DNA from 4 places in the Erwinia sp. BNK-24-b genome. Region 1 is predicted to be linked to each of the others. Evidence: predicted binding sites of a transcription regulator. Region 1 holds the regulator's gene; each other region holds the start of a gene.

Region 1 (3,117 bases):
CCCACGCCCGTGCCGCCGTCATTTCCATGGAGGCACGCTACAACAAACTGATAAAAGAAGGGAAAAGAGCAGAAGCTTCAGAATACCGCCTGGTTGACCCCACTGATGATTCTAATACCACCTCGGTACAGCTTTACGATCGTACCAGCTATCTGAACCCTTGTTTGTCATCTTCTCTGCGCTTCACTGATAAGGTTATCAGTGAAATTCAGGCCATGCATCAAGAAGCCGGGCAGCCGCTGCAAACGTGGCACTTTGGCGGCGACGAAGCGAAAAACATTCGCCTGGGGGCCGGTTATTCAGACATAAATAAACCCGTTGCCGGCACTGGCCTTCTTGATATGAGTAAGGAAGACAAGCCGTGGGCAAAATCGCAGGTTTGCCAGGCAATGATCAAAGACGGCAAAGTAGCGGATCTTGAACATCTGCCCAGCTACTTTGCGCTGCAGGTTAGCCAGCAGGTTAAGCAACATGGTATCGACAAAATGCAGGCATGGCAGGATGGCCTGAAAGATGCCGAAAATGCCGACACGTTTGCCACTAAACGTGTTGCTGTTAATTTCTGGGATACGCTGTACTGGGGTGGTTTTGATTCGGCTAACGACTGGGCAAATAAAGGTTATGAGGTAATTATCTCCAGCCCTGACTACGTTTATATGGATTTTCCCTACGAGGTAAATCCACTGGAGCGCGGTTACTACTGGGGAACGCGGTTTAGCGACGAGCGTAAAATGTTTAGCTTCGCACCTGATAATCTACCGCAAAATGCCGAAACCTCTGTGGATCGCGATGGTAAAACCTTCACCGCGAAATCTGACAAAACCTGGCCTGGCGCTTATGGTCTGTCGGCCCAGCTCTGGAGCGAAACGTCACGTACCGATCGTCAAATGGAGTATATGATTTTCCCTCGCGTGGCTGCAGTGGCTGAAAGAGCCTGGCACCGCGCGGCCTGGGAGCTGGACTATAAGGCGGGTAAAGAGTTTATTGGCGGTGTTACCCAACATGTTGATCGGCAGGTGCTGCTGGAAGACTGGCAAATGTTCGCTAATCTGCTGGGGCAGCGTGAGCTGGCAAGGCTGGATAAAGCCGGCATTCATTATCGCCTGCCGGTTCCCGGTGCGCGAATTGCCGATGGTAAACTGGAAGCCAATATTGCGCTGCCGGGGTTAATCATTGAATATAGCGTGGATGAGGGGAAAAACTGGCGGCGCTACGAGGCAAATATGCAGCCAACGGTCGCTGGCAAAGTTATGGTCCGTTCTGTTAGTCCGGATGGAAAACGTTTCAGCCGTACAGAAACGCTCTGATATGCCCGGCTCACTTATGCGTTTGGGAAAATAGCAGGGCGCATTCTTTGTATCTAAAATACGGATTTTGCCAGATTGATCGTTCAGACCGCTGGCTGGCACTTTTTGCGGATCGATTGTGCTTTTTAACAAAAAGCCTGCCCTTGGGTTAAAAAAAAACCGGTGAGCGATCACCGGTTTTTTTGTATCAGGCATTATTTATCGTGCAGCGAGTCATCTTCACGGCAGTCGCCGGTGGCGCAGTGGCCATAAAGGTAGAGGCTGTGGTTGCTCAACTTGATACCGTGTTTGGTGGCGATATCACGCTGGCGAGATTCGATGGATTCATCTCTGAATTCGATCACTTTGCCGCAGTCCAGGCAGATAAGGTGGTCGTGATGATGCTGCTGCGTCAGTTCGAACACGGACTTGCCGCCTTCAAAGTTGTGACGGGTAACGATCCCTGCGTCATCAAACTGGTTCAGCACGCGGTAAACCGTGGCCAGACCAATCTCTTCGCCCATATCAATCAGGCGCTTATACAAGTCTTCCGCGCTGACGTGATGGCTCTCTGGCTCCTGAAGCACTTCCAGAATTTTTAGTCGAGGAAGCGTGACTTTCAGGCCGGCCTTCTTTAATGCGGTGTTGTTGTCAGTCATGCGGATATTGTCCTGTTACTTTACTGGTCACTAAATGGCTGAAAAGCCGTGAGCATCGGTCGACGCAAAAGCTGAGCGTCTCATTATAGAACTGATGCCTGGAAGAAACCACAGCAGAGATGCAAAACCATTGAGGGATGTAAGGATAAGATGTCGTTACGTCCGGAAAGCAAGCACCCATCTGTACCGGGTTAATATTCGTACATTCAACCTTTATCATCATTATGGTGAAAAGCGTTGCGTGAACGGAGCCGTACTATTGTACCGTTTTCCAGGCAAAAGTTACAAAAAAGTAGCTATCGATGCGATAGGAAAATGCGTTGGCCCGCACAAAATTGCCTGTTCGGCGGGCCGGGATCATCAGGCTTCGAGAATATCTTTCAGCTGAAGTTCTTCAGAAATCTGGTTTACCCACTTCTCGGTGCGCTCTTTGGTCAGTTCCGGCTGACGATCTTCATCAATGGCTAAGCCCAGGAAATGATTGTCGTCCGCCAGGCCTTTGGACGCTTCGAAGTGGTAACCTTCGGTTGGCCAGTGGCCCACGATGACCGCGCCGTTCGGTTCGATAATATCGCGGATAGTGCCCATCGCATCGCAGAAATATTCCGCGTAATCTTCCTGATCGCCACAGCCAAACAGCGCAACCAGCTTGCCGTTAAAGTCAATCTCTTCCAGCGTTGGGAAAAAGTCATCCCAGTCGCACTGCGCTTCGCCGTAGTACCAGGTTGGGATGCCCAGCAGCAAAATATCAAAGGCTTCAAGGTCTTCTTTGCTGCTTTTAGCGATATCATGAACTTCAGCCACCTCGTTACCGAGCTGCTTCTGGATCATTTTTGCAATGTTTTCCGTATTGCCCGTATCGCTGCCAAAGAAAATGCCTACGATTGCCATGACTTTAATAACCTCTTGAAACTTAATGATATGCGGCGGCTAGCCTGATGATGTAAACGGCAATAATAGCAGACAGCCACGGGAGGATAAACGGCTAATCCTCCCACATTTGTCGCTTTGTGCTTTGCCGCTGCGCCGCTCAGCGCGTTGGTTTGGCTAACTGCGCCATGAGCATCTCTTCAATCAGCTCGCTGCGGCTCATGTTGCGCTGCTCGGCGAGCTGGTTCAGGGCATCAACCGCGTCACTGTTCATTTTCAGCTCTACGCGCTTCAGCCCGCGC
Region 2 (3,117 bases), 2.1 Mb from region 1:
CTCTGGTTATCGTTTCTGTATGCCAGCTATAACGGTGCGATGGTGGTCTATCTGGCTGAGGTCATGCCTGCGGAAGTACGCGCAACCGGCTTTTCGCTGGCTTATAGCCTGGCGACCGCGCTGTTCGGCGGCTTTACGCCTGCCGTGTCCAGCTACCTTATCCACGTTACCGGCGATAAGGCGATGCCAGGCGTCTGGCTGACTTTTGCTGCCGTTTGCGGTCTGGTTGGTACAATGATTATTAAGCGACTGGTACGTCAGTACCAGGCCCGCCACGCTGGTGAACCTGTGGCGCAGATGTAATGTTTTAAGGCATAAAAAAATCCGTAACCTGGGTTACGGATTTTTTTTGCTGATTCGCGGGGTAAAGGTAACTACTTCGCTACCGTTTCCATCCCCATCAAACCAATCTTCAGATAACCTGCCTGACGCAGCTTATCCATTACGCCCATCAGCGTTTCATAATCTACCGACTTGTCCGCCTGGAAGAAGATGGTTGCCTCTTTATTGCCCTGCGTCTGGCTATCCAGCGCGGCCAGCAGCGTTTCCTGCGTGACGGCGTTGTTGCCGATAAACAGCTGCTTATCCGCTTTAATAGAAAGGTAAACAGGTTTTTCCGGACGCGGCTGCGGCGCGCTGGTTGATGCAGGCAGATTGACGCGTACGTCAACGGTAGCCAACGGCGCAGCGACCATAAAGATAATCAGCAGCACCAGCATAACGTCAATAAACGGCGTGACGTTGATTTCGTGCATTTCACCGTTGCTTTCGAGATCTTCATTTAATCGCATGGCCATGTGCTTATCCTACCCGCAGCTTCTGTGCCTGCGCGCGCCGCGCGCCGTTGCTGGCAGCCAGGTCCAGATCGCGGCTTTGCAGCAGCATGATCTGAGCGGCAACGTCGCCCAACGTAGCTTTATAGTTAGCAATCATGCGGGCGAACACGTTATAGATAACCACGGCAGGGATCGCTGCGACCAGACCGATAGCCGTCGCCAGCAGCGCTTCTGCGATACCCGGTGCCACGACGGCCAGGTTGGTAGTTTGCGTCTGGGCGATACCGATAAAGCTGTTCATAATGCCCCATACGGTGCCGAACAGGCCGACAAACGGCGCGATAGCGCCAATCGTTGCCAGAAAGCCGTTGCCGCGACCGGCATGGCGGCTAAAGAAGGCGACGCGACGCTCAAGGCGGAAGGCGGTGCGTTCTTTAATGCCGTCGTTGTCTTCCGAATTCTCAGAAAGCTCCAGCTCGTTCTCCGCTTCTTTCAGCAGCTGGGCGCTAAGGCTATTGGCCTTAAAGGTGCGGCAGGCTTCCGCTGCTTCCGGCAGTGAGCGTGCCCCGGCCAGCGCCTGCTGCTCGTGCTTCAGGCGGCGCTTTGCTGAACTCAGCTCTGCGCTTTTACTGAAAAAGATTGCCCAGGTGACCACCGAAGCCAGCAGCAGTCCGATCATTACTACCTTTACTACGATGTCTGCATGATGATACATGCCCCAGACGGAGAGATCCGTCTGCATCAAATCATTCGTCACGCTGTCTCTCCAACAAGTTGCCGATAGCGAAAATTACTGTGCGGATCATACCAAATCACATCCGAATTGATAGTAGTTATCATTACTATTTACCTTTGAGGCACGACTTTTTACACTTTTTCGCCCTTTTCCCTGAACAGACCAGGGTTTTCCCTGAAACTTTGTCATGTAATAAACTGGCGAATATCGCCTCGCCGTTGGTCGTGTTAACGTTATGGTTTCACCGTCTTTGCAACCGGGTAACCGATGACCAGTAAAAAAATTGAAACGGCGCTGATTGCCGCCGGCCGTAGCAAACGTTACACCCAGGGTTCTGTTAACAGCGTCATTCAGCGTGCTTCCTCGCTGGTTTTTGACAGCGTCGCCGACAAAAAACGCGCCACTGCCGGACGGGCTGAAGGTGAACTTTTCTATGGACGGCGCGGTACGCTGACCCATTTTTCGCTACAGGAAGCAATGACGGAGCTGGAAGGCGGCGCGGGCTGCGTGCTTTACCCCTGCGGCGCGGCGGCGGTAGCTAATGCGATCCTCGCTTTCGTTGCCGCTGGCGATAATGTATTAATGGCGGGCTCCGTCTATGAGCCAACTCAGGATTTCTGTACCCATATCCTCGGTAAAATGAACGTCTCCACCACGTGGTTCGATCACACGATGGGAGCGGAAATTGGCGAGCTGGTCACCCCGCAAACCAAAGTCGTGTTTCTGGAGTCGCCCGCTTCCATCACGATGGAAGTGCAGGATATCCCGGCAATCGTTGCTGCCGTGCGCGCCAAAGCGCCCGAAGCCATTATCATGATCGATAACACCTGGGCGGCGGGCATTCTGTTTCGCGCGCTGGATTTCGGTATTGATATCTCAATACAGGCCGGCACAAAGTATCTGATTGGTCATTCCGATGCGATGATCGGCACCGCCGTAGCCAATGAACGCTGCTGGGCGCAGTTGCGTGAAAACTCTTATCTGATGGGACAAATGGTCGATGCGGATACCGCCTATATGGCCAGCCGCGGCCTGCGCACGCTCGCCGTTCGCCTGCGCCAGCATGAAGAGAGCGCGCTGCGAGTGGCCCACTGGCTGGCCGAGCGTCCGGAAGTCGCCGTAGTCAACCATCCGGCGCTGCCGCAGTGTAAGGGCCATGCGTTCTGGAAGCGCGATTTCAGCGGCAGCAGCGGCCTTTTTTCCTTTGTGCTCAAGGCGCGGTTAACCGATCGCCAGCTGGCAGATTACCTGGATAATTTTGAACATTTCAGCATGGCCTACTCCTGGGGCGGTTTTGAGTCGCTGATCCTGGCAAACCAGCCGGAAGAGCTGAACGCAATCCGCCCGGCACGCGAGGTAGATTTCAGCGGCACGCTGGTGCGTGTGCATATTGGTCTGGAAAACGTTGACGATCTGATTGACGATCTGGCCGCAGGTTTTGCCCGCCTGGGATAACAGCATAAACAAAATCGCAACAACCCGATATCTGCGCTGCCGATCAACGCTGGCGCAGAGTTTTACGAGTACACTAATAGCATTGATGCGGTAAACAGGATATGAGATGGCGGTATTTCATGAGATTGTGCGGGCGCTATGGCATCAGGA
Region 3 (3,117 bases), 390 kb from region 1:
GGCGTAAGGCCAACGAAGCCTATATGGCTTTGATCATGGACGCGCGCTACAGCAAAGACCGCATTCTTGAACTCTATCTGAATGAGGTTTACCTGGGGCAGGCGGGCAACGATCAGATCCGCGGCTTCCCGCTGGCCAGCCTTTACTACTTTGGCCGTCCGGTGGATGAGCTGAGCCTGGATCAGCAGGCGCTGCTGGTGGGCATGGTGAAAGGCGCGTCGCTGTACAATCCGTGGCGTAATCCAAAGCTGGCGCTGGAGCGTCGTAATCTGGTGCTGCGCCTGCTGCAACAGCAGAAGGTGATCGACCAGGAGCTGTATGACATGCTTAGCGCGCGTCCGCTTGGCGTGCAGCCGAAAGGCGGCGTGATTACGCCACAGCCTGCCTTTATGCAGATGGTGCGCAACGAGCTACAAGCGAAGCTGGGCGATAAGGTGAAAGATCTGTCCGGCGTGAAAATCTTCACCACGCTGGATCCCGTGTCGCAGGATGCGGCAGAAAAAGCGGTGGAAGAGGGAATTCCTGCCCTGCGCAAACAGCGTGGCCTGAAGGATCTGGAAACCGCCATGGTGATCGTTGACCGCTTCAGCGGCGAAGTCCGCGCTATGGTGGGCGGTGCCGATCCGCAGTTTGCCGGTTATAACCGTGCGCTTCAGGCGCGCCGCTCAATTGGTTCTCTGGCGAAGCCTGCGACCTATCTGACCGCGCTGAGCCAGCCGGATAGCTACCGCCTGAATACCTGGATTGCCGATAACCCGATTGCGCTGAAGCAGCCAAATGGGCAGATCTGGAAACCGCAGAACGATGACCATCGCTTTAGCGGCCAGGTCATGCTGGTAGACGCGCTGGCGCACTCAATGAATGTGCCAACGGTAAACCTGGGGATGACGCTGGGCCTGCCGCAGGTTGTAGATACCTGGGGTAAACTGGGCGTGTCGAAAGATCAGCTGCAGGCGGTTCCGGCGATGCTGCTGGGCGCATTGAACCTGACGCCGGTTGAAGTGGCGCAAGCGTTCCAGACCATCGCCAGCGGCGGTAACCGTGCGCAGCTTTCGGCATTGCGCTCGGTTATTGCGGAAGATGGCACCGTGCTTTATCAGAGCTTCCCGCAGGCTGAACGCACCGTTCCGGCTCAGGCCGCTTACCTGACGCTGTACGCTATGCAGCAGGTTGCGGAAGAGGGCACGGCGCACGCGCTGGGTGTACGTTATCCGAAAGCGCATCTGGCCGCGAAAACCGGTACCACCAATAACCAAATCGACAGCTGGTTTGCGGGCGTGGATGGTAAAGAAGTCGCTATCACCTGGATTGGCCGCGATAACAACCAGACCACCAAACTGTATGGTGCCAGCGGCGCGATGCAGATTTACCGTCGCTATCTGGACAACCAGGCACCGATGCCGCTGATGCCAACGCCACCGGAAGATATTGCGCCGATGAACGTTGATTCGGCAGGCAATTTTGTCTGCGGCACGGGCAGCAGCAGCTGGCGGACATTGCCGGTCTGGACGACCGATGCCAACGCGCTCTGCCAGCAGCAGCAGATTCAGCAGCAGCAACAGCAAATGCAGCAACAGCAACAGCAACAGCAACAGCCGCCGCAGAATGAGCAAAAGGACGCCGATGGCGTGGCGGGCTGGATTAAAGATATGTTTGGTAAGTAACTGACGTGATAAAGAAAACCGGCTCCTTGTGGGCCGGTTTTTTTATGGGGAGCATTGTCCGCACGATCGCAATGAAAGACAGCCTGATGCAAGCCACTACATTATCGGCACTGGAACGTTTACTCTCTCAACCTCGCTTACCGGTTGCTTCTGAAAGTCATAAAACACGCCTTTCGTCCTGACACAAAAATCAGCCCTTCGTTTTCACATTTTTAAGCGCGTTTTTACCGTGATCTGGTCAAAAAGCAGCGGATTTTCTCTTGCGAAACTTTCGCCAATTCGCATAATATCCTCTCGTTATAATAATAATTCTCGTTTACATTCAACTTTTTCATCCAGAGAATCGCTAAATGGCTCTTTCAGCTTTGAAATCATCAGCTTTGCCAGTGAACACACATTTATGCCGTCTGGCCTGTTTTGTTGCTCTCGCGCTTTCTTCTTCCGCTTTTGCCGCCAGCGAAAAGACGATTACCGTTAGCGCCAGCGCCGATACGGGCAGCGAAAATGCCTGGGGGCCGGCGCCAACTATCGCCGCCAAACGCAGCGCTACCGGCACGAAAACGGATACGCCGATTGAAAAAAATCCGCAGTCCGTTTCGGTAGTGACTAAAGAAGAGATGTCGCTGCGTAATGCCAATACGGTTAAAGAAGCTTTTAGCTACACGCCAGGCGTGCTGACCGGCAACCGTGGCAGTTCACAGGTGATTGATGCGCTGTCAATCCGCGGCTTTAGCGAAACTAACACCAATCAATATCTGGACGGCCTGAAGCTCCAGGGCGACAACTATTCTGAATTTGCCATCGATCCTTACTTCCTGGAGCGCGCCGAACTGCTGCGCGGCCCGGCTTCCGTACTTTACGGCAAGAGCAACCCTGGCGGCGTCGTAGCGCTGGTCAGTAAGCGTCCAACCACGGAAACGCTGCGCGAAGTGCAGTTTCAGATGGGCACGGATAACCTGTTCTCGACCGGCTTCGATTTTGGCGGCGCACTGGATGACAATGGCGTTTACTCTTATCGTCTGACCGGCAAGGCGAGCAGCCAGGATGCGCAGCAGGATATGCAGAAAGAAAAGCGCTATACCATTGCGCCTTCCTTCAGCTGGCAGCCCGATGAAAACACCAACTTCACGCTGCTGACCTATTTCCAGAACGAACCTGAAACCGGCTATTACGGCTGGCTGCCGCGTGAAGGCACGGTGGTGCCTATTACCGATGCCAGCGGCAAGCAGCACAAGCTTTCTAGCGACTTTGACGAAGGCGAAGCGAGCAACAAGATCTCCCGCAACACCAAAATGGTGGGTTATAACTTCTCGCACAGCTTTAACGATACCTGGACCGTGCGCCAGAATCTGCGCTATGCCGATCTGCGTACCGACTATCGCAGCATCTATGGCAACGGCTATGACAGCGCGAGCAACTCGATTACCCGCGCTTACGCCGGTTCAGAAGAAGA
Region 4 (3,117 bases), 1.1 Mb from region 1:
CACGGCAACAATCTGATAAACAAACAGCAGCCAGCCTGCAGACAGCTGGCTAAAACCCTGTGCCTCAGCCCAGGGCGTAAACCAGGCGATAAGCGTATAGAACACCATTGACTGCAATGCCATAAACAGCGATACCTGCCAGCCCAGCGCGGAACGCCATGGCGACCGTAGTCGGGAAGCGGCATTTTTATTATTGCTCGCGCCTCGGGAATATTTTAATAGCGGTAGCCAGGCTACTAACGCCACTACAGCCGGGAGCAACCATATGCCCAGCGACAAAATCCAGCCGGTTTTCGTTGCCTGGGCCAGCGGAACGGCAACCCCTGAAGCCAGGCTAGCAGTCACGGCCATCACGCCAGCATAAAGGCCAATATAGCGTGCGGTATGCCCGGCAAAATCTCTTTTGATCAACGGCGGTAGCAATACGTTAGCCGCCGCAATACCTGCGCTTAACAACAGCGTCCCCAGCCACAGACCCGTTACGCCGCTGCCCACACGCAGTAGCGATCCCAGCATAATCAGCCAGACGGCATACCAGAGCGTTTTCTCCAGGCCAAAGCGGTTACCAGCCCAGGCTGCGGGCGGCGCAAGCAGGGCGAACATCATAAGCGGAATAAAATTGAGCAGGCCAGCAGCGCTGGCAGACAGGTTAAACGTGGCGCGAATATCTTCCAGCACCGGCCCGATTGCCGTTAGCGGCGCGCGCAGACTGGCAGCGGTGGTGAGCAATACAAACAGGAAAAAACCAGAACGGGCAAAAAGAGAGCGTGGGTTCATAAGCATTAAATATCGCACCGGAGCAGGCACGGCCTGCTGAAAGTGCGTTGGTTGACGTTAACGCTTACGCAACAAAGCCGGGCTTTGCTGTCTGGACGTTATGTTAACGGCGTTGGCCGCCAAAAGTAAAGGCTAACGACAAAGTCATAACAACCCAACGTAAGAGGAGCCGGTCAGGCCATTTTTTTACGTTGCGCATCATCTCCATACATGACTTACAAAATCCTGAAAAGGTCATTAATAGTCTTTTACATGTTAAATAAAAAAAATTATAGTTCTCATTCTCATTTGTATACAGCCGTTTCATAGCGCTTAAAAAGCGACCTGTGGCGGCGTTCCGCAGTGCATCACAACAGTGGCTGAACAGCGTTGCCTGTTCATAAAAAACATAAAGATCGAGGTCAGGATGTCTTTTGCACAACGTTTTAACAGGGAAAAGGGCGCTGCCCGTATCAATACTTCTTATACGGTCGTTGCCGCACTGGTCGCGCTGGCCATTCATATCCCGCAGGCTCACGCGGCGGATGCAGCGAAAGAACAAACGCTGACGGTTAGCGGCACCGCCGAGAGTGCTGACAGTACGGCAGCAACGGATTACAGCGTCCCCGTGACTAATGCGGGAACCAAAATGTCGCTGACTTCCCGTGACATTCCTCAGTCGATAAGCATCACCAGTAAACAGCGTATGGAAGATCAGCAGCTGCAATCGCTGGGCGACGTGCTGAACAATACGACTGGCGTTATGGAAAACGTAGCGGATATGGATCGCCGCACCTATTACTCACGCGGTTTCCTGATTGATAACTACATGGTCGACGGCATCCCGACCACCTTTCAGGGACAGTGGAACCTGGGCGATGCGCAGTCAGATACGGCTCTTTATGAACGCGTGGAGGTGGTGCGTGGCGCAACCGGCCTGATGACCGGCGCGGGCAACCCATCTGCCTCCGTTAACATGGTACGCAAGCACGCCGACAGTAAAGAGTTCACCTGTAACGTATCGGCGACTTACGGCAGCTGGAATAAGCAGCGCTACGTCGCCGATCTCTCTGCGCCGTTAAGCGAATCCGGCAACGTGCGCGGCCGCCTCGTGGCTGGCTATCAGGATAATGACAGCTTTGTTGAGCGTTATAGCGCAGAGAAGAAATTCTTCTACGGCGTGGTTGATGCCGATTTGACGGACTCGACCACGCTTTCTGTCGGCTATGAGTTTCAACAAACCAATGCCGACAGCCCAACCTGGGGCGGCCTGCCGCGCTGGTACACGGACGGCAGCGCAACCAGCTATCGTCGCGGCTTTAACACCGCGCCGGACTGGGCCTATAACGATAAAGAAAGCAAAAAGCTGTTCGTTAACCTGAAGCAGAACTTTGACAACGGCTGGCAGCTCACGCTGAACGGCACCCATAACGAAACCTTCCTCGACAGCCGCCAGCTCTATATCAGCGGCTACTTTGATAAAAACACCGGGGCTGGCGTATCGCCATACGCTGATTATCCCGTCGTCGGCGGCACCGGTTACAACACAGGCAAGCGCAAGGTCGACTCTGTTGATACATTCGCCAGCGGGCCTTATCAGCTGTTTGGTCGCCAGCATGAGTTAATGGCAGGCGTGAGCTACAGCAAACAGCAAAATACCTATTACGGTACCTTTGCCAATATCACGCCTGAAGAGCTGGGCGATTTCAATGCTTATAACGGCCAGTATCCCGAAACGGACTGGGGCGAACGCTCGCTGTCGCAGCGTGACGTTACTCGCCAGAAGTCTGCCTATCTCGCCACTCGCGTGACGCTGGCCGATCCGCTGCATCTGATCCTGGGCGCACGCTATACGCGCTGGAGTACCGATACGCTTACGGACAATATTGAAAAGAACAACATTACGCCTTATGGCGGACTCATTTACGATATCAATGAAAACTGGTCGGCCTATGCCAGCTATACCTCGGTTTTCCAGCCGCAGTCCTATCGTGACGTCAACGGTAGCTATCTGGCGCCGGTTGTCGGGAAAAACTATGAGGCTGGCCTGAAGTCAGACTGGATGAACAGCCGCCTGACCACGACGCTGGCCGTGTTCCGTATTGAACAGGATAACGTGGCGGAAAGCACGGGCCGCAGCGTTGCGGGTTCAACCGATACCGCCTACGTAGGTAAGAACGGAACGGTAAGCCGTGGCGTCGAGTTTGAAGTAAACGGCGCGTTAACCGACAACTGGCAGATGACCGTCGGCGGCACGCGTTATATTGCTGAAGACAGCGAAGGCGAAGCGGTTAACCCGCAACTGCCGCGTACCCAGCTGAAGCTTTTCACCAGCTATCGTCTGCCAATGCTGCAACAGCT

What was found. The regulator Fur, encoded in region 1, represses iron uptake genes when iron is present. The targets are predictions, from matches to a motif close to ATAATAATGAGAACNACTATCAA.
Region 2: exbB (tol-pal system-associated acyl-CoA thioesterase) is a predicted target of Fur. The motif match lies at 1,600-1,622, and genes of this name have one in related genera.
Region 3: fhuA (ferrichrome porin FhuA) is a predicted target of Fur. The motif match lies at 1,964-1,986, and genes of this name have one in related genera.
Region 4: fhuE (ferric-rhodotorulic acid/ferric-coprogen receptor FhuE) is a predicted target of Fur. The motif match lies at 1,043-1,065, and genes of this name have one in related genera.

The regions. Positions count from the first base shown of each region.
Region 1 is NZ_CP179901.1:3,277,965-3,281,081, reverse strand. It holds gene ACMGGR_RS14990 (beta-N-acetylhexosaminidase) at 1-1,307, shown strand, start outside; gene fur (ferric iron uptake transcriptional regulator) at 1,502-1,945, opposite strand; gene fldA (flavodoxin FldA) at 2,306-2,836, opposite strand; gene ybfE (LexA regulated protein) at 2,976-3,117, opposite strand, start outside.
Region 2 is NZ_CP179901.1:548,741-551,857, reverse strand. It holds gene ACMGGR_RS02600 (MFS transporter) at 1-303, shown strand, start outside; gene exbD (TonB system transport protein ExbD) at 375-797, opposite strand; gene exbB (tol-pal system-associated acyl-CoA thioesterase) at 802-1,533, opposite strand; gene metC (cystathionine beta-lyase) at 1,780-2,967, shown strand; gene ACMGGR_RS02580 (DedA family protein) at 3,074-3,117, shown strand, end outside.
Region 3 is NZ_CP179901.1:3,665,369-3,668,485, reverse strand. It holds gene mrcB (bifunctional glycosyl transferase/transpeptidase) at 1-1,664, shown strand, start outside; gene fhuA (ferrichrome porin FhuA) at 2,015-3,117, shown strand, end outside.
Region 4 is NZ_CP179901.1:2,187,676-2,190,792, forward strand. It holds gene ACMGGR_RS09765 (CynX/NimT family MFS transporter) at 1-783, opposite strand, end outside; gene fhuE (ferric-rhodotorulic acid/ferric-coprogen receptor FhuE) at 1,184-3,117, shown strand, end outside.